4 regions of the Brucella anthropi ATCC 49188 genome follow, and region 1 is predicted to be linked to each of the others. Evidence: predicted binding sites of a transcription regulator. Region 1 holds the regulator's gene; each other region holds the start of a gene.

Region 1 (7,259 bases):
AAATCAGGTACTCGCCCAGCTCGCAGCCGGTGTGGTTCTGGATGAAGGTGCGCGCAACATGCAGCTCGGCCTTTCCAAGGACGGAATTGCTCGACTGACCGGTGAAGATCCGGCTTTCCATGACGCAAGCGGCAACTTCAATCGCGCGCAGTTCGATGCAGTGCTTCGTCAATCTGGCATTCGTGCACAGGATTATCTCGACAACCGCGCGAAAGTGGCTCGCCGCCAGCAGATCGTGGAAGCTGCAACGGACGGCATCAAACTTCCGAATACAGCGTTGAAGGCGCTGGCTCTATATCAAGGTGAAACCCGCAGCGTTGACTATGTGACCATTCAGGCTGAAAAGGCCGATGCTGTCCCTGCCCCGTCCGAAGATGCGCTCAAGACCTATTTTGACGCACACAAGGACGAGTATAAGGCACCGGAGTACCGGAAAATAACCTATGTGAAGCTGGAGCCGACTGATATTGCAGATCCGTCTGCCGTCACGCAGGACGAAATCAACGAATATTACGAAAAGAACAAGGACCGCTTCAGCACGATCGAAAAGCGTACTATCGAGCAGTTGAACTTTGCCGATGACGCCGCAGCTGAAGCTGCCCAGCAGAAAATTGCCGCTGGAACGAGCTTCATCGATATCGGCAAGGAACAGGGCAAAACAGAAGACGACCTGAAGCTTGGCACGTTTGAGAAATCCGCCATTCCTGATCAGGCAGTTGCCGATGCAGCTTTTGCACTGGCAGAGAATGGCGTGAGCCCGGTGGTGAAGGGTGGCTTTGGTCCGGTTATCCTGCGCGTGACGCAGATCGAACCGGCTCATGTGAAACCACAAGCCGAAGTTGAAGGTGAAATTCGCACCACGCTTGCCAACAATATCGCAGCAAGCAGCATCAGCGGCATTCATGACTCTTATGAGCAGGACCGTTCCGACGGCGCATCCATGGCTGATGTGGCAAAGAAGCTAAGCCTCAAGTCCGTCATCGTGGAAGCCGTCGACGCCGAAGGTAACGATCCTTCTGGTAATCCGGTGCAGCTGCCAAACTCCGAAGCGCTGCTTTCTGCTGCCTTCCAGGCCGATCAGGGTTTTGACAACGACGCCCTGACCATGGGCAATATCGGCTATCTCTGGTATCAGGTTGACGGTGTAACTCCGGCACGCGACCGTACGCTCGACGAAGTCAAGGACAAGGTTGCAGCGGCATGGAAGGGCGAAGAAGCAGTCAAGCGCCTCAACCAGCGCGTAGACGAGTTGCAGAAACGCCTCGACGGCGGCGCGACACTCGACGCAATCGCTACAGAGCAGGGCGTCGAAAAGCAGACAAAGCGTGGTATTGTCCGCACGACCAACGATGCCGATATCGGAACCGCAGCGGCGGCGCAGATCTTCCGGGGAGCGAATGGTTTCACCGGTAGCGCTGCTGCACCTTCGGACGATGCCCAGATTCTGTTCAAGGTTGTTGAAGTGACCGAACCTGCCGGAGCTGGCCCGGAAGCTATTCCGGAACAGCAGCAGAAATATCTGGCGACATCGCTCTCGGATGATGTTCTCGAACAGCTCGTCGGCGAATTGCAGAAGCAGTATCCTGTTAAGATAAACCAGACCGTCATCAACAACGCTCTGGCGTTTTAAGGACGGTGGGCATCCAAAATGGCTGATCTAAAACCCTATATCGCGAAAGCTGCATCAGGCGAACCGCTTTCGCTTGAGGATTCCCGAGCCGCCTTCGATATCATGATGTCAGGACAGGCAACGCCGTCGCAGATCGGCGGACTGTTGATGGCGTTGCGCGTACGCGGTGAAACAGTACCGGAAATCGCCGGTGCCGTTGCCTCCATGCGCTCGCGTATGCTGGGAGTTTCCGCTCCCAACAATGCCATTGATATTGTTGGCACTGGTGGCGATCAGTCGGGTTCATACAATGTCTCCAGCTGCTCGGCGTTTGTTGTTGCTGGAGCTGGCGTTCCTGTAGCAAAACATGGCAACCGCGCCCTCTCCTCCCGCTCTGGTGCAGCCGATGCACTCGCGGCGCTCGGCATCAATATCGAGGCCGACGCGAGCATCATCGGTCGCAGCATCACAGAAGCTGGCCTCGGCTTCATGTTTGCACCGATGCACCATTCCGCCATGCGCCATGTCGGCCCCTCGCGCGTAGAACTCGGCACCCGCACCATCTTCAATCTGCTTGGCCCCCTCTCCAATCCGGCCAGTGTCAAGCGTCAGCTTGTGGGGGTATTCGCACCACAATGGCTTGTGCCGCTGGCTGAAGTGCTCAAGGAACTCGGTTCCGAAGCGGCCTGGGTTGTCTATGGCGACGGCCTCGATGAAATGACCACCGCGGGAACGACACAAGTTGCCGCCCTCGAAAACGGTCGGATTCGTACCTTTGAAATTACGCCGGAAGAAGTTGGATTGCGTCGTTGCGACCCGGCCGAACTGAAAGGTGGCGAGGCTGCGGTAAACGCCAAGGCTCTGCTGGGCGTGCTTGAAGGCGAGAAAAACGCCTATCGAGACATCGTCCTGCTCAATTCAGGCGCGGCGCTTGTGATTGCTGGCAACGCGAAGGACCTGAAAGAAGGCATCGCACTCGCGGCACAATCCATCGACAGCGGCGCAGCACTTGATGTTTTGCAGAAGGTGATTGCCGTTTCCAACGACAAAGCCGCCTGACGGAAAGGATTAAGTCATGTCCACCGACATTCTGCGCAAGATCGAGGCTTACAAGCGCGAAGAAATCGCTGCTGCAAAAGCCGAGCGTACCGTCGCTGATTTGAAGGCGCGCGCACAGGATCAGGAAGCGCCGCGTGGCTTTTTCAAAGCGCTGGAGGCAAAACGCGCCGCCGGTGAATTCGCGCTGATTGCTGAAATCAAGAAGGCAAGCCCATCGAAGGGCTTGATCCGTCCTGATTTCGATCCGCCTGCACTTGCAAAAGCCTATGAAGCTGGTGGCGCTGCATGTCTTTCAGTGCTGACTGACACACCTTCCTTTCAGGGAGCGCCGGAATTTCTGACGGCAGCTCGCAACGCTTGCAGTCTCCCGGCTCTGCGCAAGGATTTTCTGTTCGATACCTATCAGGTACACGAAGCCCGCAGCTGGGGCGCAGATTGCATTCTGATCATTCTTGCAAGCGTCGACGATGATCTTGCAAAGGCGTTGGAAGAAACCGCGTTCGAGCTTGGCATGGATGCACTCATCGAGGTGCATGACGAAGCCGAGATGGAACGCGCACTAAAGCTTTCGTCGCGTCTGCTCGGCGTCAACAATCGCAATTTGCGTACATTTGAGGTCGATCTGGCCGTTTCGGAACGGCTGTCGAAGATGGCGCCAGCCGATCGCGTTCTGGTCGGTGAAAGCGGCATATTCACACACGAAGATTGCCTGCGTCTGAAAAAGTCTGGAATCGGGACATTCCTCATCGGAGAGAGCCTCATGCGGCAGGCCGATGTTGCAGCGGCTACCCGTGAACTGCTGACTGGCAAGGCCTGACTGATGATGTCCAAACTCACCCATATCGACCAGACCGGCGCTGCCAATATGGTGGATGTTGGTGCCAAGGACGAGACTGAACGACAGGCTGTGGCCGAAGGGTCGGTCAGAATGAATCTGGAAACGCTGGCGCTCATTCTGGAAGGCAACGCCGCTAAGGGTGACGTCATTGGCGCTGCGCGTCTGGCTGGCATCATGGCGGCTAAAAAGACCGCCGATCTGATTCCCCTCTGCCATCCACTGATGTTGACCAAAGTAGCCGTCGAAATCGAGCCGGATCAGACATTGCCCGGTTTGCGCGTTCGTGCGCTGGCCAAGCTCAAGGGGCGCACCGGCGTGGAAATGGAAGCCCTCACCGCCGTTTCTGTTACATGTCTTACGATCTATGACATGGCCAAAGCCGTCGACAAACATATGGAGATCGGCGGTATCCGCGTTACCGAAAAGGGCGGCGGCAAATCAGGTGACTGGAAAGCATAAACCGCTAGACTTTGCTCTGGATCAACTCATCTGGACAGATTCTGTGGTCTAGACGGGTCAACAATTCAGTTCGAGAGGAAACGCCATGTCCCTTCTCCCGGTCGATGAAGCACTGGCCCGCATCCTGAAATCCGCAGAACCGCACGGTAAAGAGCAGGTCGCTTTGTCAGATGCAGGTGGGCGCGTGGTTGCAACACCTGTTTTGGCACATTTTCTGCAGCCGCCGTTCGACGGATCGGCCATGGACGGTTACGCCCTGATCGCGCCAGACAACATCTCTTATCCCGTCGAGTTCGACATCATCGGCGAATCGGCAGCGGGCAATCGCTTCGAAGGTGAACCGGGAATTGGTCAGGCGGTCCGGATTTTCACCGGCGCGCCACTGCCCAAAGGCACGGATACGATCGTTATTCAGGAACACACTGAGCGCTCGGATAACCGGCTAACCGTTCACGAAGGCATAGAACCGGGACGACATATACGCCGCGCAGGCCTCGATTTTTCACCCGATAACATCGTCATTCCGAGCGGGCGGGCGCTGGATGCTGCGGCCCTGTCGCTGGCAGCGGCCAGTGGCAATGCGAGAATCGACGTCTTTCAAAAGCCCAAAATAGCAATCATTGCGACCGGCGATGAGCTGGTTCCGCCGGGGGAAACACCCGGAAAAGACCAGATTGTTGCATCGAACAGCGTTGGAATCGCCGAGATAGTAAGGCGAGCCGGCGGAGCGCCACATGATAAAGGGATCATTCCGGATGATCCTGCCAAAATCGAACGGGCAATAGCAGACAGCCTGCAAAGCGGCATCGACATTCTGGTAACGATCGGTGGCGCTTCCGTCGGTGACCGGGATTTTGTGCATGGAGCACTGCAGAAACAGGGCGTCAATCTCGACTTCTGGAAGATCGCCATGCGGCCCGGCAAGCCCCTGATGTATGGGCGCATCGAAGTGAACGGCAAGATCGTGCATGTCATCGGCCTACCGGGCAATCCCGTTTCGAGCTTGGTATGCAGCCTCGTTTTTCTCCGTCCGCTCGTCGCCAAGCTTGCCGGAACGAACCTCGATGCCGATATCCGACCTGCAAAGCTGGGCACTGACCTGCCTGCGAATGACCACCGCCGCGATTATATCCGGGCCACAATCGAATCAAACCCTGACGGAACGCTGACCGCAAAGCCGTTTCCGGTCCAAGATTCGTCCATGCTTTCAGCTCTCGTCGGTTCAAAAGCGCTTCTCATCAGGGATGAAAACGCTCCTGCTGCCACTGTTGGCGATGATTGTCGCGTTCTCATGCTATAGATCGAGCGCAATTCTCGCCCTCACTAAAGCTTGAGAAAACAGACCTAAGTCATAATAAAATATATGTTATTCGAAGCAGCATCTGACATGCCGTGCCCGTGATGGTCTTGCCCTGAAATATTCCGTTCAATCTCACCCTGAGCGTTAATGGTTTTAAAACCATTGCAGAACAAGACTGGAACATATAGTGTTCGTTCTGGTTTTGTTTTTCTCGATTCTTGGCCGGGAGGGTGTCGCGCATGTTAACCCGTAAACAGCACGAGCTTCTGCTGTTCATTCATGAACGTCTAAAAGAAACGGGCATTCCCCCGTCTTTCGATGAAATGAAGGAAGCGCTCGATCTGGCTTCAAAATCGGGTATCCATCGTCTGATCACCGCCCTTGAGGAGCGTGGATTTATTCGCCGTCTGCCGAACAGGGCGCGTGCGCTTGAGGTGTTACGTCTGCCGGATTCCATCGCTCCGGGCCTCAACGCACAAAAGAAGTTCGCTCCCAGCGTTATCGAAGGCAGCTTGGGCAAAACACCTCCGCCACCGGCACGCCCCGCTCCCGTGGCTACCAATGACGACACGTCTGGAACTGTATCCGTACCGGTCATGGGGCGAATTGCTGCGGGTGTACCGATTTCAGCAATCCAGAATCAAACACACTCCCTCAGCCTTCCGCCCGAAATGATCGGTGCGGGCGAGCATTACGCGCTTGAGGTCAGAGGTGATTCAATGATCGACGCCGGCATTTTTGATGGTGACACCGTCATCATTAAACGCGGTGATTCCGCAAACCCTGGCGAAATCGTGGTGGCACTTGTCGATGACGAGGAAGCGACTTTGAAGCGCTTTCGCCGCAAGGGTGCATCCATCGCTTTGGAAGCCGCAAACCCGGCATACGAAACCAGAATATTTGGCCCGGATCGCGTTCGTGTGCAGGGCAAGCTTGTGGGCCTGATCCGCCGCTACTAGATCGTAGTGTAGCCGGCTTTGGAGATAAGCTCCGAGTTCAAACAATGGGGCGGTTCCAGTTAAGAACAGAAACGTGGAACCATTCTTTATTTAGTTGCAGCGCGTTGGTTCATCGCTAACACCTGATGAACAAACTCCGGCATTTTGAGCGGAGTGGGATTTTGGTTTGTACTCGCGCTCGGACAAGCCACGTGCTGGACGCGAATGGATGCGGTGCAAATGCCAAGGACGACTTGGCGCATCAATTGCATAGGTAATTCGGTCCTCCGGCTGCAATTCAGATGTTTGCTGGCTCATCTCGGGCTTTGCGACGTCGTAGGTGTCGCCCGATATAGCCTTGAGAGATCGATTTTTATCTGGCCTTTCTCCGAGCCTGATCTCGACGGCTCCCTTTAGCGCCAGTTCCTGTTTGCTGATACTCAGGATAGTGGAACGTCCGCACGCCGGATCTTTGCCGGAAACGGCGAGAATAACCACATCGCCGATGTTGCAGGCTATTTCCAGCATCGCGACATCTGCGGTGTAGGCTAGTGTACGACCATCACGCAGACTGATCGTGCAAAGTCCATCTTCGCATTCGAACCCGTCCCCATCAGTTCGCTTTTTGTTTTTGCCGGATGGCGGCGCGATGAACTCTTCCACCAGATAAGCGGTTTTCCAATTGTCGATTGTGAACTGTGACTGTCGGCTTCGATTGACTGCGAACTTCCCGTCTGCGAGCCGAACACCCACCAGTTTGGCATCTTCCGAGATCACGATGTCAGGAAAAGGCTCCCTGACGAAAACGGCAAACCCCAGAACGATGAAGGGCAGCGCCAGCGCCTTCAATCTGGTCGACAGAACAATAACCAGAACGAGCGCAATGGCCCAGAGAACGATAGTGAGTGCGGGCATGGCTCCAGGATTGCCATCTGGTGACCACTTTGCAACAAAGGCAGCAATGTGCCTGACTGCAAAAATACCCCAGCCCATTATCTGCAAAGGTACCCAGTCCAGTTGCAATGGCATCAGTACAAGACCAAAGACGGCAAACGG
Region 2 (7,259 bases), 1.3 Mb from region 1:
AGCCAGGGCAGGGAAGTCCGGGCGGAACATCGCGTCCGTCAATCAGCGCATGGCATGGCTGCAAGGTCAGGCCGACAGAAGCGCGACGCATGGCTTCAAGCGCGGCTTTCCTGATATCGCTTGCATCGATGCTGCGCGCGCTGAGGCTTGCCACCGAAACGGTGATGGCTTTTTCCAGAATGGTTTCGTAGAGCGCTTCGCGCTTTACAGCCGTGAGACGCTTGGAATCGTCCAGACCGTTTGGAAGGTTGTCGATATCGAGCACCACGGCAGCAGCCACGACAGGACCGGCCAAAGGTCCACGTCCCGCTTCATCTATGCCGACGATGTGTTTCAGTCCGCGCGCAAGCAATCTTTTCTCTTCAGAAAAGTCAGGCGCGAGTGGGATATCAAAGAGAAGCGGAGAATCAGAAGCCGAGCGTTTCATTTGGCGGCGATGCTCGCATTGCTTCCGATTCTCCGCAAGGGCCCTGCTCGAGGATGGTGGCGTGAAAGCAGGTAGCCCCTCCGTCCGAAAAGAGATCAGACGGGAATTGAACTGACGACTGATAGGATATGCAGTTTGAAAAGCGGCACCAGCCCAAGGTGAAGTTCGCCTTTTGGAGCCCCTTTGTGTGCCTCGCCTAAAACAGTGAAAGCTGTTTGCCTCCCTTTTCGACCGGTTCGAACAGATCGGTGCGCAACTGAAGGCGGCGCGCATTGAAACCGAGCTTGCGTGCGGTGATCTCGAAACGACGTCCGATCTGCCATGCATAGGGACCTGTGCCGCGCATGCGCTTGCCCCATTCGGCATCGTAATCCTTGCCGTCGCGCATGGAGCGCACCAGCGACATGACATGACGATAGCGATCCGGGTAATTGCGCAACAGCCAGTCCTTGAACAAAGGGGCTACTTCGAGCGGCAGGCGCAGCAGAACATAACCCGCCTCGCGCGCGCCCTGCGCATAGGCTGCATCCAGAATGCGCTCGATCTCGTGATCGTTGATACCCGGAATGACCGGCCCCATCATGACGGACGCTGGAATACCCGCATCGGCAAGCTTACGGATGGCCTGAAGCCGCAGTGTCGGCGTCGAGGCGCGCGGCTCCATCGTGCGAGACAGATGAGCATCGAGCGTCGTGACTGACAAGGCGACCTTGGCCAGCCCCTTCTCGGCCATGCGGCTTAGAATATCGATGTCACGCACCACCAGGGCGGATTTCGTCACGATGCCGACCGGATGATTGGCAGCCTCCAGCACTTCGAGAATTTCGCGCATGATGCGCCATTTCTTCTCGACCGGCTGATAGGGATCTGTATTGGTGCCGATGGCGATGGTCCTCGGCTGATAATTGGGCTTGGCGAGCTCGCGCTCCAGAAGGCGCGCTGCATCCGGCTTCGCGAACAGGCGGGATTCGAAATCGAGACCGGCAGAAAGCCCCATGTAACTATGGGTCGGACGGGCAAAGCAATAGATGCAACCGTGCTCGCAACCGCGATAGGGATTGATCGAGCGGTCGAAATTGATGTCGGGTGAATCATTGCGGGTGATGATCGTGCGCGGCTTTTCGATCTGCACGTCGGTCTTGAACGGCGGCAGTTCCTCAAGCGTGGTCCAGCCGTCATCGAAATCATGCCGCGTCGTCGGCTCGAAGCGTCCGGTCGGGTTGATGCCCGCGCCGCGTCCGCGCCTGCGAGCATGGTCGATGCGCAGGCCTGCCTCACCGATCATCGCATTGGCGTGATCCGCGCGTCCACTACCGAAGGCAGCCATGTCGGCCTGCTTGATGATATCTGCCTGCTGGATCACTTCCATTTTCGTCTCCCTGAATGGAAACATCTGGCGTTGTGCAGCCACGACGAAAGCAAACCGGGAACAGGATACCCCTTCAGGGCTGATAACTGTTCTGTTGCGCGTGCCGTGCTGCCATGCGACTCTGTTCTGATGAATCTATTCCTATCGCAAGATTTAGAACAAAGCAAGAACATATGTGCAGCAGCTTTCCGTTCACGCGTTCTTGATATATGAAGCGCGCATGTTGTCCGTCGTCATCGAAACCCTGAATTCAGAAAGAGCGCTGGCCCACACGCTTTCGGCTTTGGTGCCGGCTGTTGTGGAGGGGTTGCTGCGCCGTGTTACGGTCATCGACCGGGGGTCATCGGACGAAACCGCTCTCGTCGCGCTCGGTGCCGGCTGTAGCTTTTATGCCGAAATGGATATTGAGGCGGCGCTCGCAGAAATCCGCACGCCGTGGGTACTGTTGCTGAAACCGGGCGCTATTCCGCAGGAAGGATGGGAGGAAGTCCTCCGCCGCCACATGGATAGTGATGGGGGTACCGCGCGCTTTTCACTGCCGGAAGATAGCGGCTTGGGCACGGTCCGTAAAATCTTCGGCCACAAGGCGACGCTCGATGCCGGGCTTCTGGTTCGGTTGGATCTTTTGAAGCCGCTGTTGCTCGACGGCGTGGCGTTTGATCTGCTTCCACAGCACTTGCGGCCGGTCCGTCTCAAACACCCCATTCTGCCGCCCGACGAAGACTGAACAAAACAAAAAGGCGAAGCTGGAAGCTTCGCCTTTTTCATCAGACATGCTGACCGGATTAGTTCTGACCGGATTAGTTCTGGCCGGATTAGTTCTGGTAAGAGGAAGGCGAAGCATCGCCAAAGCGATGAGCCGAACCGTCCTGATAGACCGGAGCCTTGATCGAGGCAGGAGCCGTGTAGTCGAGCTTCTGGCTCTGCGTTGCAACCGGCGTACGGTCGTTTTCATAGAGATCGGCAGGTTCGCCGACATGCGGGTTTTCAGCGAAAGCGGCACCGGCGCTAAGGGCAACGGCAACAGCAGCAAGAGCAAACTTTTTCATTTTCGTAATCCTTAAAATCGCCCCTTCGGATGGCATAGAAGCCTTTCCGGGGCTCCCGGGTGGCACCATGCCATCCATCGGGGAGATAACTGGGGAAGCTGAATGATTGGGAGGAATATCCAGCTTGGGAATTCATCGGGGCGTCATCCGCTGGGAGGCTTTTGACGACGCCCTGCGCCTAAGTTTTCGGAAAACTTAGTTCTGGTAGCTCGAAGGCGATGCGTCACCGAAGCGATGAGCCGAACCGTCCTGGAATGAGGACTGGCTGATCGAAGCGGGAGCGGTGTAGTCGACCTTCTGGGAAGCAACCGGGGTGCGGTCGTTTGCATAGAGATCGGCAGGTTCGCCAACGCGTGGGTTTTCAGCAAAGGCAGCACCGGCGCTAAGAGCGAGGGCAGCGGCAGCAAGAACAATCTTTTTCATTTTCCTATCTCCTTGGAAAGTCGAGCGGCGTTTTGTTCGTCGTTCCGATGCAGCTGAAATGGGTGACAGTGGGTAAAAGTTCCAGTCACGAAAATGTTTTCTTAATCACACATTCGTGCAGCCAATTTTATGGAATGTTGATAATTTATGAGAAATAACTAAATATAATCAATAAGTTATATTATATATCAGTATTCACGAAACTGTTGTAAAAGGCATTTTGTTCAAAAAGAGCGAACAGTCTGTCCCAATATATTGTCCAATGAGAGTGAACAATAGGGCGATTTTTCAGACTTTCGGTTGGGAGGCCGTTCAGAAACTACTTTTGGGAGGGAGCCGTTTGGGTTGCGACGACGAACCAGTCGGGTCGTTCGGCCAAGAGAAGTGCTGCTGCCCGCTCTGTGGCGGCCATATCTTCGTAGATCGCATAACAGGTTGCACCTGAGCCTGACATCTGTGCGTAAAGCGATCCGCTTGCGCGAAGCAGGTCAAGTTTGTCACCGATCTGGGGGGCAAGTTTTAGGGCCGGAGGCAGAAGATCGTTGCGGGTTGTCTGCAGATAGGCGCAAAGGGGGGCGATATCTGCATGGGAGCCAAGGTTCAGCGCTGGATGGTCGCGTTTGTCGAGTGCGCGAAAGACATCCGGCGTTGCAACAGCGGTTCCATCATTGACGAGGAGCATCGGCAGGGCTGGAAATCCGACAACCGGGCTCAGGTCTTCACCGATGCCGCGCGCGGCAAGCGGTGTGCCCTTGGATGCGCCATGCAGGCACATGGGCAGATCGGCGCCAAGGGTAAGCCCCATCGCGGCGAGTTGCTCTAAACCGAGATCGAGCCCCCACAATTCATCGAGCGCGAGCAGCGTTGCTGCGGCATCGCTCGATCCGCCGCCTATACCCGACGCAATCGGAAGGTTCTTTTCCAAATGAACGGCGACGGGCGGCAATGCCCTTTGCGTATGATCACGCAAGGCCTCGCGTGCCTTGAGAACCAGATTGCCACCATCGAGCGGTATGCCTTTTGCGAAAGGGCCGCTGACCGTGAAGCTATCCTTTTCAGCGTGCTCGATACGGATGATGTCGCCATAGCGCGCAAAGACCACCAGCATATCGAGCAGATGATAGCCATCGTCACGACGCCCTGTAACATGCAGTGCGAGATTGATCTTGGCCGGTGCCAGACGCGTCACCGCATGTGCGGACCCGGCATTCGCGGGCGTTTCGGTTGTCGGAAAAAGGGTCATTTCTGGCTACGGACCGGGAATAGCGCATTTCCAGCAAAAGTGTGAAACGGTTTTGCGTGAGGCAAATGCTATGAAACAAATAGTTGGAGCGGCTCCGACGATATTGTTAAAATTGGAACCGCTCTTGAGAAAACATGGCATCCGGCTGCGGCGAGCAACCGCACCACTTCGTTGGCAACCTCTCTTACAAGACAGGTCAGTCCTTCTTGACGTAATATTCGCCGGTTTTAGGGTCCTGCACCAACGTGCCTTGAGCCCGGTTCTGCGCTTCCTTTTCTGCCTGACGCACACGCTGGGACACGCGCGAGGCTTCACGCTTGAACGAGCGATAGCCGTACCAGGCGGCGGCGATGATCAGCAGCAGAAAGATGAGCTGGGGCATGGCCTCAAGTCCTTAAGGGTCGCATTTCGGATCGCCGGATCGCAACGCCGAAATGCCGAGTGTTCATGAAGGGGCGGGAAGCGGCCCACCCCGCTTTCTGACACCATATCATGGTGAAACGAGGGAATTCAAAGCTTTGGTTCGAAAATCGACGCTGATTTTCGACTTCGCTTTGTTTTTACAGGCCATAACGGCCCCAAAGTGCCTTTTCTTCGGCTACTGAAAGCAGCCCGTCGCCGAGATGCGCGGCAATGGAAGCCGGTTCAAGATTACCGAGTGCCATATCAATGCCGGGCATCTTGCGCCCCAGAAGGCCGCGTTTCTGTTCCACGAGCTTGAGCTTAACCTTGTCGCCGTAGGTTTTGCGCAGGAAGCTGCGCATATCGCCAAGCCCGTCAATCAGGCCAAGCTCATGCCCCTTGATGCCGGTCCAGAACAGCCCGGTAAACAGGTCCTTGTCTTCTGCAAGTTTCGTACCGCGCCGTTCCTTCACCATGTCGATGAAGGTCTCGTGGATTTCGAGCTGCAGTGATTTCAGCCGCTCGATGTCGGTCTTCTTCTCCGGCTGGAACGGGTCGAGCGTCACCTTGTTGGAGCCTGCCGTATAGACGCGGCGCTCCACACCGATCTTTTTCAGAAGTTCGGGGAAGCCGAACGAGGCCGACACCACGCCGATAGAACCCACGATGGATGACGGATCGGCGATGATTTCGTCACCAGCCAGCGCGATCATGTAGCCACCCGAGGCGGCAACATCTTCGACGAAGATAAAAACCTTCTTCTGGTGTTCGGCGGCAAGGTCGCGGATACGCCGGTAGATCAGTCGGGACTGAACCGGTGATCCGCCGGGCGAGTTGAGCGAAATGGCGACGGCGGGCGTCTCCTTGTCGGTGAACGCCTTTTCAAGGACTGCTGCGGTCGACGCCAGTGAAAGCATCGGACGGAATGCAGATCCACCGGACATGATGGCGCCATGCAGCCGCACGACAGGTATCTCGATGGAAACCGGGCGGAAGCGGCGTGGAACAAGGCGCGTCAATAAACCGGGCAAGGCAAACTCCTGCTAACTGAAATCATTCAGGCTCTCAGCCGGAATGTAGGAAGCCATTTGGGAAACACAAAGAAAACCGCCCGGAAATTTTGTTTTCCGGGCGGTGATGTCGTTTCTGTCAGGTGTTTTTCGGCTTTGTGACCAGCCGCAGCAGGATATAGCCGCAAATGGCCGACAGGCCCGAACCGGCCAGAACACCGATCTTCGTTTCCGCCTGCATGAGATCGGACGGGAAGGAGAGGAGGCCGATGAAGATGCTCATTGTAAAGCCGATCCCGCACAGGACCGCCACGCCGTAAAGCTGGATCCACGTGGCCCCGAGCGGCTTTTGTGCGAGACCTGTCTTGATCGCAAGCCAGGCGGCTCCGAAAACGCCGAGCTGTTTGCCGATGAAGAGGCCAAGCATAATGCCAAGCGTGAGTGTATCCCGCATCACCGAGGCATCGAGACCGGCAAACGATATGCCCGCATTGGCGAAGCCGAAAATCGGCACGATGATGAAGGCAACAGGCTTGGCCAGCGCGTGTTCCAGCACATGCAGCGGCGAGGTCATGTCGTCAGGCCTGCCGGGCGCGGCCTTCAGCGGAATCATAAGTGCTGTCACCACGCCTGCAACCGTTGCATGAACACCGGAATTCAACACGAAGAACCAGAGCGCTGCTCCGCCGATCAGGTAGGGCAGGAGCTTCATCACGCCCATCCGGTTCATGACGAACAGAACGATAGCGGCGGCGAAAGCTCCGCCAAGATATGGCATGGAGATTTCAGCCGTATAGAAAATGGCGATGATGACGACGGCTGCGAGATCGTCCAGGATAGCAAGTGTCGCCAGAAACACCTTGAGGCTGGAAGGAACCCGTGAACCCAGAAGCGACAGAACGCCGAGCGCGAAGGCGATGTCGGTGGCAGATGGCACAGCCCAGCCGCGTACCTTGGCAGGGTCGTGCCAGTTGAAAGCGGTGAAGATGATGGCTGGCAGGATGACGCCGCCCGCAGCGGCGATACCGGGCAGCATTCGGTTTGGCCAGCTTGCCAGTTGACCGTCGAGAAATTCGCGTTTGATCTCCAGCCCCACAAGCAGGAAGAACACCGCCATCAAGGCATCGTTGATCCAGTCCGTCAGACTCAGCGGACCGATATGAGTGTGCAGTATATCGAAATAGGCCTGCGAGAACGGAGAATTCGCCACGATCAGCGCAAGCGCTGCCGCCACCATGAGGCTTACACCCCCTGCAGATTCGCTATCCAGAAAGCGCCGCATGATGGATACGGGGCGGCTTTGGTTTGGGCTATGGTTCATTGGTTCCCGTTGCCT
Region 3 (7,259 bases), 720 kb from region 1:
CCGGCAACGCGGTAGCGCCACAGATAGGATGGCAGCACGGCGTCGACGCCTTCCGGCGTGATGCCCATGCCTTCCAGCGTGCGGCCTTCCTTGATCGCCTTTTCGGAAACGATATTGTCGAATTTCAACAGCGTCACCTGATCGTTGGTGAGCATCGGGTTCGGCAGCAGGCCGAGGATCGATGCCTGCAAACGGGCAACCCACCAGGGCATGGAAATGATGAGGCGCTTGCGGGCGATGACGCCGAGCATGTCCTTCATCCAGTTCTTGAACGGCTGCACATCCGGGCCGCCGAGTTCATAGACGCCACCCGGCATCAGCTTGCCATCGACGGCGCGGGCGACGGCTTCCGCAACGTCACCGACATAGACCGGCTGGAGCTTCGTTTCGCCGCCGCCGATAGCTGGCAGGAACGGCGAGAAGCGCGCCATGTTGGCGAAGCGGTTGAAGAAGCGGTCTTCAGGACCGAAAATGATCGAAGGGCGCAGGATGACGCTTTCCGGCAGAACGGAAAGAACTGCGTTTTCGCCTTCGCCCTTGGTGCGTGCGTAATCCGATGGCGAATTGACGTCGGCCGCGAGCGAGGACAGATGCGTCATGCGAATGCCTGCGGCCTTGGCGGCTTCGGCGATGTTCTTCGCGCCCAGCACCTGAACGGTGTTGAAACGCTGGCGACCGCTTTCAGCAAGGATGCCGACGAGGTTCACGACATGGTCGGAACCCTTGACGACATGTTCGACCGAAGCGCGGTTGCGGACATTGGCCTGCACCATCTGAATCTGGCCGACATTGCCGAGCGGAGCCATGTAATAGGCAACTTCCGGCTTGCGCACGGCAACGCGCACGCGATAGCCGCGCTTGGTGAGACTTGCGACGACCGCGCGCCCGACAAAGCCGGAGCCGCCGAAAACGGTGACCAGTTTCGGCCTGTTGTGGACTTCGTTCGGTTCGGTCTTCATCCTAAACTCCTGCATGAAAGCCAGCTGCGCCGCTTGCATTGAGCGGCGGCGATGCATCTATATTGCCGGTGATTTATCGCCTTTTGGCCACAAGGCAAAGGGGACTTGTTGTCACGATCATGATAGCAGGACTTTTTCCCATGTTCGTTTTTTTGTTTCAGCGTGATCTTATCCGAAAACCGCTTTGAGATTCCGCTTCTTGCTGTTAAATCGCGCGCATGAGCACACCACTTGACCATATTCGTAATTTTTCGATCGTCGCCCATATCGACCACGGCAAATCGACGCTGGCCGACCGCCTCATTCAGTTGACCGGCGGGCTGGACACGCGCGAGATGAAGGATCAGGTTCTCGACTCGATGGATATCGAGCGCGAGCGCGGCATCACCATCAAGGCGCAGACCGTCCGTCTCAGCTACAAGGCGAAGAACGGCGAAGATTATGTGCTGAACCTGATCGACACGCCCGGACACGTCGACTTCGCCTATGAAGTCTCGCGCTCGCTGGCTGCGTGCGAAGGTTCACTTCTGGTGGTGGACGCCTCTCAGGGCGTGGAAGCGCAGACGCTGGCCAATGTCTATCAGGCCATCGACAACAACCATGAAATCGTGGTTGTGCTGAACAAGATCGACCTGCCCGCTGCCGAGCCTGAGCGCGTCAAGCAGCAGATCGAGGAAGTGATCGGCATTGATGCCGCACAGGCCGTGCACATTTCTGCCAAGACCGGCATCGGCATCGAGGATGTGCTGGAAGCCATCGTCACGCAATTGCCCGCGCCGAAGGAAGGCGACCGCAATGCGCCGCTCAAGGCCATGCTGGTCGATAGCTGGTATGACAGCTATCTTGGCGTTATCGTTCTGGTGCGCATCATTGATGGCGTCCTGAAAAAGGGCCAGACCATCCGCATGATGGGCACGGGCGCGAAATATCCGGTGGAACGCACCGGCGTGTTCACGCCGAAGATGGTTCAGGTGGACGAACTCGGTCCCGGCGAGCTTGGCTTCATCACCGCTTCGATCAAGGAAGTGGCCGACACCCGCGTCGGCGATACGATCACCGAAGATCGCCGCCCGACGAACAAGATGCTGTCTGGCTTCAAGCCCGCGCAGCCGGTCGTGTTCTGCGGCCTGTTCCCGGTCGACGCGGCGGATTTTGAAGATCTGCGCGCTGCCATGGGCAAGCTGCGCCTCAACGATGCGTCGTTCTCGTTTGAAATGGAAACCTCTGCTGCGCTTGGTTTCGGCTTCCGCTGCGGGTTCCTTGGTCTCCTGCATCTGGAAATCATTCAGGAGCGTCTTGAGCGCGAGTTCAATCTCGATCTCATCACGACCGCGCCTTCGGTTGTCTATCGCCTGAACATGCAGGACGGTTCGCAGAAAGAGCTGCACAATCCGGCCGATATGCCGGATGTGGTGAAGATCAATGCGATTGAAGAACCTTGGATTCGCGCGACCATCATGACACCGGATGATTATCTCGGCGCGATCATGAAGCTCTGCCAGGAGCGCCGTGGTCTGCAGATTGATCTGACCTATGTCGGCCCGCGCGCCATGATCACCTATGATCTGCCGCTCAACGAAGTGGTGTTCGATTTCTACGACCGTCTGAAGTCGATCTCGAAGGGCTATGCTTCGTTCGACTACAATCTTTCGGATTACCGTGAGGGCGATCTGGTCAAGATGTCGATCCTCGTGAACGAGGAGCCGGTCGACGCGCTTTCGATGCTGGTGCACCGCTCGGCGGCGGAAAAGCGTGGCCGCGCGCTGTGCGAAAAGCTGAAGGAACTGATCCCGCAGCACATGTTCAAGATCCCGATCCAGGCGGCCATCGGCGGTCGTATCGTGGCGCGTGAGACGATCTCGGCACTGCGCAAGGACGTGACGGCCAAGTGCTACGGCGGCGACGTGACGCGCAAGCGCAAACTTCTGGAAAAGCAGAAGGAAGGCAAGAAGCGCATGCGCCAGTTCGGCAAGGTCGAAATCCCGCAGGAGGCCTTCATACAGGCGCTCAAGATGGGCGATGATTGATCTCAAGTTGTTTTAGGGGCGCTTCGGCGCCCCTTTTTATTTCTGTTGTTTCTTGAATATTTTATAAGGAATTATGCATGTTCGGACTATTGAAAGCGTTGATTGAGTTTTGTCATTCGATACTGAAAATTTTTGTGGAGCGATCGGAAAGAGCAGCTCATAGCATTGAGAAAGAGGAAGAAAGTCGCCGTAGCAAAGAGCAAGAAGCGTTGCAGTGGCTGAACCATCATTTGCCAGCATTGGAAAATGCGGCGCGAGATGCATATTCTTTCATTCTGCAAAAGTCGTCTGAACAGGTTCCGGTAGACTATTCGGGAGCGGCTTATCCATTTGTTGAAAAGTTGAACACTTTCCCATCAGATGACCGGAACGCTATTAAGGTACGTTTTCAACTGCTTCGTGGGAAGGACTCCAAGAGAGCTTGGGCGAAGTGTAAATCTTATGTTGATTTATGGGAAAAATGCATGGGGCAGTTTCCTGGTAATGTGCCGGATTTTCCATATGATATCGAGAAATTCTATAAGGTTTGTTGTGTTTTCAAAACAGTGACGGGAACTAAGTAATACGGATGTGCTGAACATGTCTCCATCGATCTCCATTACCTACTGCACCCAATGCAACTGGCTGCTGCGTGCTGCGTGGATGGCGCAGGAACTGTTACAGACTTTCGGGCAGGACTTAGGCGAAGTGGCGCTGCGTCCGGGGACCGGCGGGGTTTTTGAAATCCGTGTTCATATGCCGGACGGCAGTGAAGAACTCATCTGGGAGCGCAAGCGTGACGGCGGATTTCCGGAAGCCAAGGTGTTAAAGCAGCGCGTGCGCGATCTGGTCTGGCCGGAACGCGATCTCGGTCATTCGGACCGGCCAGCCAATACTTGATGCTATCGGCCCTTTCGACAGGCTGAGAATGAGGGTCGAGTTGTGCGTTTCCTCGTCCTTCGAGACGGCGCTTCGCGCCTCCTCAGGATGAGGGAAATAACAGCGTCGCTATTCTGAGCCGAAGAAATTAGTCCTCATCCACCACGCGCAGGCGCATTTGAGTGGGAGTGTTTTCCGTCTGTCTCGTTTGCGGGCGGGATGCCTCCTCTGCGGGTGCAGGGCCAAATTCCAGCGCTTCGATCTTCGCGCCGCGCCGGGTGACCTTGTTGGACGACACCAGAATATCGTCAATATCCTTGTTGGCCTGCACAAAGTGCGTTTGCAGCTTCCGCACGCGCTCGTCCAAACGGCCCACATCTTCCATCAAGCGGATCACCTCGCCCTGAATCACATGCGCCTGCTCGCGCATGCGGGCATCCTTCAGGATCGCCTGAATGACCTGAATCGACAGCATCAGCAGCGACGGCGAGACAATGACGACCCGCGCCCGATGCGCACGCTGGATCAGGGCCTCGAAGTGCTCGTGAATATCGGCGAAGATGGACTCCGACGGCACGAACAGAAAAGCCGTATCCTGTGTTTCGCCGGGGATCAGATACTTGTCCGAGACATCCTTGATATGCACTTCCATGTCGCGGCGGAACTGGGCGACTGCTGCCTTGCGCGCCTCCGGCTGTTCCGTTTCGCGCATCGAATTCCAGGCTTCGAGCGGGAATTTTGCGTCGATCACGAGCGAGGGCGCATTGTTCGGCATCCGTACAAGGCAGTCGGGGCGGGTGCTGTTGGAAAGCGTTGCCTGAAACTCGTAGGCCCCCTGTGGCAGGCCATCGGCAATGATCGCTTCCATGCGCGACTGGCCGAAAGCGCCGCGCGTCTGCTTGTTGGCGAGGATCGCCTGCAATTGCACCACCTGTCCGGCGAGCGACTGGATATTGTTCTGCGCCGTGTCGATGACGGCGAGACGCTCCTGCAATTTGGCGAGATTTTCATGCGTCGAGCGGGTCTGTTCGGTCATGGTCTGGCCGATGCGATGCGTCATGCCGTCGAGCCTTTCGCGGATCGACTGGTTGAGTTCCGCCTGCCGTGAGCCGAATACCTCGGCCATGGTCTGCATCCGGCCCTGCATCTCGGCCTGTGCCTTCAGGATTTCCGCCATGCGATATTCCGCATCGCGGGCACGGTCTTCGGCCTGTGCTTCCGCAACCGCACGAAGCCGGGCGGAACGTGTCGCCGCGATCAGAAAAATGGCAAGACACAGCACCAGCACGACGATACCCGCCAGCAGGATACTCCCCAGCGTGAAGGATGTGGCACCGAGCTGCAGAATCGGCTCATTCAGGAGATTCTGGTTTTCCATGAAGAGAGCTTAGCTGATTCGTATCGTCTTGATGAGATCAAAACGAGAACATTTTGCAAAGTGTAATTGACGATTCTCGCGTGAGCCATTACGTGAAAGCCCATGTCTGTAAAACCGCTTGTCATCCTTCCCGATCCCGTCCTGCGCCAGGTTTCCAAGCCTGTGGAGCGCTTTGACGACCAGCTGCGCAAATTTGCCGGCGACATGTTCGACACCATGTATGATGCGCCGGGCATTGGCCTCGCCGCCATTCAGGTAGGCGAACCGATCCGCATGCTCGTCATCGACCTTGCCAAGGAAGATGAACCGAAAGCGCCGCATGTCTTCATCAATCCCGAGATTGTCGGCGTGACGGATGAAGTCAGCACCTATGAGGAAGGCTGTCTTTCGATCCCGGATTATTATGCCGAAGTGGAACGGCCAGCCGCCATCAAGGTCAATTACTTCGATGCAGATGGCAAACAGCATCTGATCGAAGCCGACGGGCTGATGGCTACCTGCCTGCAGCATGAGATCGATCATCTGAACGGCGTGCTCTTCATCGATCATATTTCCAAGCTGAAGCGCGATATGGTCATCAAGAAGTTCAAGAAGCTCGCCAGCCAGCGCGCGCCCGGGAAAGTGCTTTAATGCGTGTCGTTTTCATGGGGACGCCGGAATTTTCCGTGCCGATCCTCACCGCCATCATCGGTCACGGTTATGAGGTTGTTGCGGCCTATACGCAGCCGCCGCGCCCGGCGGGCCGTCGCGGGCTGGAGCTGACCAAGTCACCGGTGCATGAAAAGGCCGAACAGTTCGGCATTCCGGTGTTCACGCCGAAGAGCCTCAAGGGTGCGGAAGAGCAGGACGTTTTCGCAAGCCTCGAAGCCGATGTTGCGATTGTCGTGGCTTATGGCCTGCTGCTGCCGCAAGCCATTCTGGATGCACCGCGCCTCGGTTGCTATAACGGCCATGCCTCGCTGCTGCCGCGCTGGCGCGGCGCGGCTCCGATCCAGCGTGCCATCATGGCAGGCGATAGCGAAACCGGCATGATGATCATGAAGATGGATGCCGGGCTCGATACCGGTCCCGTTGCCATGGCCGAAAAGGTTGCGATCACGCCGGACATGACGGCAGGCGAACTGCATGACCGTCTGAGTATGATCGGCGCCGACCTGATGATCCGTGCGCTGGGCGCGCTTGAGCGTGAAAGCCTTGCCTTGCAGCCGCAGGCGGAAGAAGGCGTCACCTATGCCGCCAAGATCGACAAGGCCGAGGCGCGCATCGACTGGTCGAAGCCGGCACAGGACGTGCACAATACCATTCGCGGTCTGTCGCCCTTTCCGGGGGCATGGTGCGAGATGGAAATCAATGGCGCTGTCGAACGTGTGAAGCTTCAGCGCTCGGCGCTGGGTGAGGGGTCCGGTGAACCGGGCACGGTGCTGGACGATCGCCTGACGGTTGCCTGCGGGGAAGGGGCCGTGCGGCTCGTTACGTTGCAGCGTTCCGGCGGCAAGCCATTGCCCGCGCAAGAATTTCTGCGTGGCGCACAGGTTTCGAAGGTTCTGTAAGCGGTGCCGCGCTACAAGCTCACTGTCGAATATGACGGCACGCCCTATGTTGGCTGGCAGCGGCAGGAAAACGGCCATGCGGTACAGAATGCCATCGAACTGGCATTCAAGAAGTTCTGCGGCGAAGATTTGACGCTGAGTGCGGCTGGCCGCACCGATGCAGGCGTGCATGCAACCGCGCAGGTCGTGCATGTCGATCTCACCAAGGATTGGGGTGCAGGCAAGGTGCGCGATGCGGTCAATGCGCACCTCGTCATGGCGGATGAGCGCGTCAGCATCTTGAATGTCGAGAGGACGACGGACACATTCGATGCGCGTTTTTCAGCGCGTGCCCGGCATTATCTCTATCGTATCCATAATCGCCGTGCGCCTCTGGCGGTTGATTATCAGCGCGCATGGTGGGTGCAGAAGCGACTTGATGCTGAAGCGATGCACGAAGCAGCAAAGCGGCTCCTGGGCGAGCACGACTTCACGACGTTTCGCGCCA
Region 4 (7,259 bases), 270 kb from region 1:
TGCTTCTTCTTCTGACCAGCCGGCGTCTACCGCATCCTGAATAAGCTCCCGGACCCCCACGACGTTTGCACCCGAAAGCGCCTCTGTGGCTTCCGCTTCCGTCGCGCCAGCCGCGACCTGCTGCTCAACAAGGTCAGCGAGACCTTGAGAAATGGCTTCCTGACAATCAATTTCACGGTCTGGATAATCTCCTGGCTGCTTCGGTCCGAACATTCAATCCTCCGTCGATTAGATCTATGAAGGTAGGGCGCTTATGTTCTGCGTCCAGCGAAGGTGTATTCTCCGGTCATGCTAGCCCCCCGACGAACCCGCTCATTTCCTGTAGCCTCACCATGGCCATGCGCATATGACCGTGACAGCCCCGCGCCTTGCATCTGACCTTCGCCTCGATCTCGTCCAGATATTTTTGCGAACGATCTGTTCCCTCGCAAAGCAATTGCTTTGTCGCGTAAGTCACGCGACCGCATTTCTTGCAGGTCAGTTCAAGTCGCTGCTCATCGTCCAGGTCACGTACCTTGATCGTCGATTTCCAATTGCCCATAGTCTCACCAGAAGTCTTCTGCGGACGGGATGCGTGTGTAACTGATCTTGCCGCCAACGTGGCCGCCTGCTGGTGGCTTCCATTCCCCCATACTGACTATCGTGCCGGAATATTTGGAGTTGATAGCATCGACAGCATTGTTTGCCTTCTCCCACTTCTGGCGCTCGGCATCGTCGTTATTCAGCATGTCCATCTGGCGCTCATCGGCTGGGGACAGATCATACAACGTCACGCCAACTCGAAAGATGGTTACGCCTCGCGGATGATCTTCACGCACGCGTTGCCAGAGCAACCGCAGCGCCGACAGAATAGCCTGATCGTCGTTCACAACCGGCAAGTAATGCTTGCCGAACCATGAGCCGTCGCGCACTGACAGCCAGAGCCATAGGCCCGCTGCATAGAAATTTTCACGACGAAGGCGACGGGCGGCTTTGGTCAGCAGAAGGCGGGATATTTCATAAGCGCCTGTGATCGAGCGAGCATCTGGTGGCAGAACACGACCATGACCGAACATACCGCGCTGCTGCGATGGCGCTTGGATGTCGTAACCGTGGAGGGCGTACCAAAGTCGCTCGCCGTTGACGCTGTTCCAGATCTTCCGCATGTGTTTTGGTTGTAAGGCGTAAAGCTGGGTGGTTGTAAACACGCCATTACGATAAAGCCGCTTTGCCATATTCGATCCTACGCCGGGTATATCCTCCAGTTCGACGCGCAATAGTGGGTCCGGCATGATGGTTGGCCACCAAATAGCCAGCCCATTGCCGTAGGATCCTCGACGTTTCGTTTCTTCTTTCCCGGCCTTGCAGGCGATCTTTGCAAGCTGACGGTTTGCGGCGAATCCGATTGAGCAGGTGATGAACTGTCCAATGTTGTTTGAGATCGCCGATTTGATGCGCGCTGCCAATAGCTCCGGATCTCGCTTGCCACTGTCATCCAGCACGCATGTTAGCTCGTCGATGCTTTTGGCTGTGTCAATGGCGATGACAGTCTCGATCTCGCAGAGCAGGGCATTGTGAGCGCGCCGGTAAAGGTCTGGCTTTTGCGGGACCAGGATAAGGTCAGGGCACAGCCGCTTCGCTTCCTTGATCGGCATGACGTTTTTAACGCCGAAGTTCTTCGCCTCTTTCGAGCAGGCGATGACGGCGGTGCGGTCAGTGCCTTCGAAGGGTACGACGCCGATGGGGCGACCACGTAAGCGGCGGTCGCACTGCTGTTCAACGCTGGCGAAAAAGCCATCGAAGTCGAGGTATAGGCGTTCGATAGTTTCAGGAAGGCGCAAGTTACGCTCCAAAATCAGGACGAGCGAAACCCGCCCCGCGCACCTACGCACTCAGGAACATATTCCGCTCAATGTGGATATGTTCCTAGAATGTTCTCATTTTGAATTTTAGTCAATCTGCATTTTGAGGTTGTGGAAATGCGGTGCATAAGTGGGGTCGCCGGTCATTGAAATGTGGGGCAGACGCATGAAAAAACAAAATTTTTACAACGCATGACTTTCTGTCCCACTTTTCTGCAAGCCATTGAAAAGACCCGAAATCCCTAGAACCTCCGGGACTCCCATGTATGGGGCAATAAAAAACCCCGCCGGAGCGGGGTTGAGATCAATAAGAAGCTGCTTTTAGTGCTCGCTCAATGTCTTTGTCACTTGATCGATTAATTGCTTCGATAACGCCCCGATATTGTCGGCGACTTTCGGAAATGATGGTTTCGGTATCAACGGTCACGCGACGGGGAGGGAGTTTATCCTTAGTGGGTTCCGACCTGTCGACTGCCTTCCGAAGTGAATTAGGTTGAGAAGTCATATGTTTGCTCCGCCGGTCATGTGTTCAATGCTGCCTGTCGCAGCTGATATCTAGAATTAATGTCTGAATTGAAGAAATGTTTCCTTTTAATCCAGACAAGTCCCTCGTGCTTGGTCACAATTGCAACATCTACGGGTCCGCCAACCGTTTCGGAGGGTTTCGTTACCTTCTCCTTCAACGATTGAAGAGTGATTAATGTCTCAGCCAATTCCGCCATCTCATCAACGGGGAGGGAGCTGAGCACGCTCCGAAGGGGCAAAGAGTGCTCCTTGCGAGCTTTGTCAAGTACCGCGTCCCGTATTTTATCCTTCGCAGACTGAAGCAAAGCTTCCACATCGTCAATTGCGGCCATTTGGCCCCCGCTTTGCGCGGCAATGTCCTCCGCAAAGCTCTTGATTGTGTCGTTTACTGCAACCATCAGTGATTCGTAGACGTCTGCACTCAAACCCAAGGAGAATGTATCGGTCATTGAAGTTTGTGCGAAACCAGAAATCCAGGCAGGTTTGTCATGATCGATAGTTTCTGCAGCTTGCCTTTTGTATATGTGGCGACCACTCACTATTCCGCAATGGCAGTATTCGACCATTGATGGGAAAAACTCATGGTCTCCGAACCCAGCAAATACGAGACCTGTTGTGCTGAGATATCGATCTGGGTTCTTTATAACCTCCCTGATGGCTGTATCGGACCATCCGTCGATGTTCGCAGGAACCGGCACCTCGATATGCTGAAGAAAATCAGCCATCACATCCGAGACTGCTGCTCTCGTATCGCCCAACGCTTGCTCTACATTGTCCTCATTCAAGCCATTCGGGAGGCCAATTTCAGCAAGTGCGCGATCCCTCTCTGAAAATGCGCTATCAATGGCCGCAGATCTGTCGGCGTCGTCGACGTCTTTTATTGCGGATATGATGATGCCGTATGAGACACCCTGTGCAGCTCTGGCCAACTGCTCGATCTGCTTTTGTTCAGGAAAGTATCGTTGATTGTTGTTGAGGTAGCTGAACAGTTCGCTCGCGTAATCTTCGACAGTATTGAACGATTTTATTCCGATTTCCTGCCGAAAGGACTTTATGATCGTCTCCCACGGCACACTCAGAATTGATGCGGAATCAAAGATCATCATCCCAATGGGATGCCTATTAGAAAGCTGGAAGATTTTGTTCGCGCCTTTGAAATAGCGCTCTTCTCTTTTGCCATCTACCCACCTTGATACAGTGGTGGCGCTGTCGGCGGCTAACACTACAGCCAGCCGGTTCATCATGCAGACTTCAGATGTCATGCCTCGAATTCCTCCCCCGTGAGGTAATCAAGCGTGAGCGTATCGTGATTCCTGCATGTCGCATAGCCATCTGGATAAGGCGAACTGTCGTCCCAAAAATGCCATGGCCGAGTTCTATTATTGTGATGCGTTTGTTCGGCAGTCAGTATTCCGATCTTGTGTTTTTTTGGCGCTGATTGTAGTAGGTGCGCCAACGTGTGATTTTGCGCCGCAATTTTGCGATACGTACTGTGACACAAACTGGGACACATAACTGCCTTTCTGGTGGATATTGTGCAAGGAAATCAATGGGTGGGGTTTGGTGCGGCTGCTCTCCATCCGCACCAACTGCCATAAGGCAAAAGAATTTCTCTCCCGCGACAAGGCAAACAAGCCGGTGACGGCGGGACAATGACAAGAAGTGAAGGTTTGAACATGCAGGTTACCGAAACGCTCAATGAAGGGCTGAAGCGCGAGATCAAAGTCGTGGTTCCGGCCAAGGACCTCGAAGCCAAGCTCGCAGAGCGGCTGGAAACTGCGCGTGACCGCGCCAAGATCAACGGCTTCCGTCCGGGCAAGGTGCCTGCGGCTCACCTCCGCAAGATGTACGGCAAGTCCTTCATGGCGGAAATCGTCAACGAAATCCTCAACGACTCGTCGCGTTCGCTTCTCGCTGAACGTAACGAAAAGTCGGCTACGCAGCCTGAAGTCATCATGTCGGAAGACGAAAAAGAGGCCGAACAGGTTCTCGACGGCAAGGCCGATTTCGTTTTCTCGCTGAACTACGAAGTTCTGCCGGCAATTGAAGTCAAGGACTTCTCGAAGATCGCCGTTACCCGTGAAGTCGTCGATATTTCCGATGAGGAAGTTGACGATCAGGTCAAGCGCATCGCTTCGTCGACCCGCGCCTTCGAAACCAAGAAGGGCAAGGCCGAAAACGAAGATCGCGTCACGATCGACTATCTGGGCAAGCTCGACGGCGAGCCGTTCGAAGGCGGCGCGGACAACGATGCGCAGCTCGTTCTCGGTTCGGGCCAGTTCATTCCGGGCTTCGAAGAGCAGCTCGTTGGTGTCAAGGCTGGCGACGAGAAGGTCATCACTGTGACGTTCCCGGCAGAATACGGCGCTGCCCATCTGGCTGGCAAGGAAGCTACCTTCGACATTACCGTCAAGGAAGTTGCCAAGCCGAACGAACTCGTTCTCGATGATGAAACTGCAAAGAAGCTCGGCATCGAATCGCTTGAGCGTCTGCGTCAGGTTGTTCGCGAACAGATCGAAAGCCAGTACGGCCAGATCACCCGCCAGAAGGTAAAGCGTCAGATTCTCGACGCTCTGGACGGTGACTACCAGTTCGCAACGCCGCAGAAGCTTGTTGACGCTGAATTCAACAATATCTGGCAGCAGATCAACTTCGACCTGCAGCAGGCTGGCCGCACGTTCGAAGACGAAGAAACCACCGAAGAAGCTGCTCGCGAAGAATATCGCAAGCTCGCTGAGCGTCGCGTACGCCTCGGTCTGGTTCTGTCGGAAATCGGCGAAAAGGCTGGCGTTGAAGTTTCTGAAGAAGAACTGCAGCGCGCTGTTTACGATCAGGTTCGTCGCTATCCGGGCCAGGAAAAGGAAATCTACGAATTCCTGCGCAAGACGCCGGATGCCGTTGCCAACCTTCGCGCCCCGATCTTTGAAGAAAAGGTCGTTGACCATCTGCTCGCCAACATCAGCGTGACCGACAAGAAGGTCTCGAAGGAAGAGCTGACGGCTGAAGACGAAGATGCAGCTTCGGAAGCAAAGCCTGCCAAGAAGGCTGCTCCCAAGAAGAAGGCCGCTCCTAAGAAGAAGGCCGACGAAGGCAAGTCCGAAGAGGCTTGATCTTCACTTCCAGCAGGAATTCGGAGGGGCCGCGCATAGCGCGGCCTTTTCGTTTTGCGATCACGGAAATGGTGGCTGAAAAGCTTGCATCCGGTGGGGCTTTGCTCTAGCCAATACAACAATCAGTTTCAGCCCAATCACAGTATTGTCGAGCCAGTAATGTCCCTAATCGATACGCGTATACCTGAACCCAAACGCTTTATCTCCGGCGCGACCGGCGACTGGGAAGTCGTCATCGGCATGGAAGTCCATGCGCAGGTCACGTCAGAATCGAAGCTGTTCTCCGGCGCTTCCACTTCGTTTGGCGCGGAGCCGAATTCGAATGTTTCTCTGGTTGATGCAGCCATGCCGGGCATGCTGCCGGTCATCAATCTGGAATGCGTCAAGCAGGCGGTTCGCACGGGAATCGGGCTCAATGCTCAGATCAATCTGAAGTCGGTTTTCGACCGCAAGAACTATTTCTATCCCGATCTGCCGCAGGGCTACCAGATCTCGCAGTTCAAGCAGCCTATCGTTGGCGAAGGCAAGATCATGATTTCGGTCGGTCCGGACAATAAGGGCCAGTTCGAAGACGTGGAAATCGGCATCGAGCGCCTGCATCTGGAACAGGATGCGGGCAAGTCCATGCACGACCAGCATCCGACCATGTCCTATGTGGACCTGAACCGTTCTGGTGTGGCGTTGATGGAAATCGTATCGAAGCCGGACCTGCGTTCCTCCGATGAAGCACGCGCTTATCTGACCAAGCTGCGCACGATTGTGCGTTATCTCGGCACTTGCGACGGCAATATGGACGAAGGCTCGATGCGCGCTGACGTAAACGTCTCCGTGCGCCGTCCGGGCGGGGAATTCGGCACGCGCTGCGAAATCAAGAACGTCAACTCGATCCGCTTCGTCGGTCAGGCGATTGAATATGAGGCTCGTCGCCAGATTGCTATTCTCGAGGACGGTGGCTCCATCGATCAGGAAACGCGTCTGTTCGATCCGGTAAAGGGTGAAACCCGGTCCATGCGCTCCAAGGAAGAAGCGCATGACTATCGCTATTTCCCTGATCCGGACCTTCTGCCACTCGAGTTCGACCAGGCATTCGTGGATGCGCTGGCAGTGGATCTGCCGGAACTGCCGGACGTCAAGAAGCAGCGCCTCGTCGAGAAGCAGGGCATCTCGATCTATGATGCATCGATTCTCGTTACCGAGAAGGCCATTGCTGATTATTATGAATCCGTTGCTGCGGGTCGTGACGGCAAGGCCGCAGCGAACTGGGTCATCAACGATCTCCTCGGCGCGCTGAACAAGGCGGGCAAGGACATTGAGGAATCGCCGGTCAGCCCGGAACAGCTCGGTGCAGTCATCGATCTCATCAAGGAAGGTACGATTTCCGGTAAGATCGCCAAGGATCTTTTCGAGATCGTCTGGAATGAGGGCGGTGACCCGAAGAAGCTCGTTGAAGAACGTGGCATGAAGCAGGTTACGGACACCGGTGCCATCGAGAAGGCCGTGGACGATGTCATTGCTGCCAACCCGGAAAAGGTTGAGCAGGCGAAAGCCAAGCCGACGCTGGCTGGCTGGTTCGTTGGTCAGGTCATGAAGGCAACGGGCGGGAAGGCCAACCCGCAATCCGTGAATGAACTGGTCAAGGCCAAGCTCGGGATTGAAGAGTAATGTGGGTCAGGAGCGCGACAGAGGCTGATCTCAAGGCAGTGCATGAGCTGCTGGTATCGACCTGGTACGCGACCTTTGACGACATCCTCGGGCGGGAAACGGTGGATGCCGTTACCGCCCG

What was found. The regulator LexA, encoded in region 1, represses DNA repair genes until DNA is damaged. The targets are predictions, from matches to a motif close to TGTTCNNNNTGTGTTCNG.
Positions count from the first base shown of each region.
Region 2: the regulator LexA is predicted to act here: its motif matches at 1,951-1,968, upstream of OANT_RS02655 (glycosyl transferase).
Region 3: the regulator LexA is predicted to act here: its motif matches at 5,256-5,273, upstream of OANT_RS06935 (DNA recombination protein RmuC).
Region 4: the regulator LexA is predicted to act here: its motif matches at 1,901-1,918, upstream of OANT_RS11845 (Y-family DNA polymerase).

Region 1 covers NC_009667.1:2,138,341-2,145,599, reverse strand. The annotation lists gene OANT_RS10640 (peptidyl-prolyl cis-trans isomerase) at 1-1,630, shown strand, start outside; gene trpD (anthranilate phosphoribosyltransferase) at 1,649-2,668, shown strand; gene trpC (indole-3-glycerol phosphate synthase TrpC) at 2,685-3,485, shown strand; gene moaC (cyclic pyranopterin monophosphate synthase MoaC) at 3,489-3,965, shown strand; gene OANT_RS10620 (molybdopterin molybdotransferase MoeA) at 4,051-5,265, shown strand; gene lexA (transcriptional repressor LexA) at 5,505-6,224, shown strand; gene OANT_RS10605 (ComEC/Rec2 family competence protein) at 6,315-7,259, opposite strand, start outside.
Region 2 covers NC_009667.1:536,594-543,852, forward strand. The annotation lists gene rnhB (ribonuclease HII) at 1-427, opposite strand, end outside; gene OANT_RS02650 (PA0069 family radical SAM protein) at 624-1,796, opposite strand; gene OANT_RS02655 (glycosyl transferase) at 2,017-2,523, shown strand; gene OANT_RS02660 (hypothetical protein) at 2,612-2,845, opposite strand; gene OANT_RS02665 (hypothetical protein) at 3,041-3,268, opposite strand; gene OANT_RS02670 (4-(cytidine 5'-diphospho)-2-C-methyl-D-erythritol kinase) at 3,588-4,511, opposite strand; gene OANT_RS02675 (membrane protein) at 4,708-4,893, opposite strand; gene OANT_RS02680 (S49 family peptidase) at 5,072-5,944, opposite strand; gene nhaA (Na+/H+ antiporter NhaA) at 6,063-7,244, opposite strand.
Region 3 covers NC_009667.1:1,418,445-1,425,703, forward strand. The annotation lists gene OANT_RS06915 (complex I NDUFA9 subunit family protein) at 1-959, opposite strand, end outside; gene lepA (translation elongation factor 4) at 1,178-2,986, shown strand; gene OANT_RS06925 (hypothetical protein) at 3,064-3,549, shown strand; gene OANT_RS06930 (Rdx family protein) at 3,566-3,865, shown strand; gene OANT_RS06935 (DNA recombination protein RmuC) at 3,993-5,222, opposite strand; gene def (peptide deformylase) at 5,325-5,852, shown strand; gene fmt (methionyl-tRNA formyltransferase) at 5,852-6,772, shown strand; gene truA (tRNA pseudouridine(38-40) synthase TruA) at 6,776-7,259, shown strand, end outside.
Region 4 covers NC_009667.1:2,405,541-2,412,799, reverse strand. The annotation lists gene OANT_RS11855 (hypothetical protein) at 1-213, opposite strand, end outside; gene OANT_RS11850 (hypothetical protein) at 287-541, opposite strand; gene OANT_RS11845 (Y-family DNA polymerase) at 546-1,820, opposite strand; gene OANT_RS11840 (hypothetical protein) at 2,363-3,628, opposite strand; gene tig (trigger factor) at 4,043-5,476, shown strand; gene gatB (Asp-tRNA(Asn)/Glu-tRNA(Gln) amidotransferase subunit GatB) at 5,636-7,138, shown strand; gene OANT_RS11825 (GNAT family N-acetyltransferase) at 7,138-7,259, shown strand, end outside.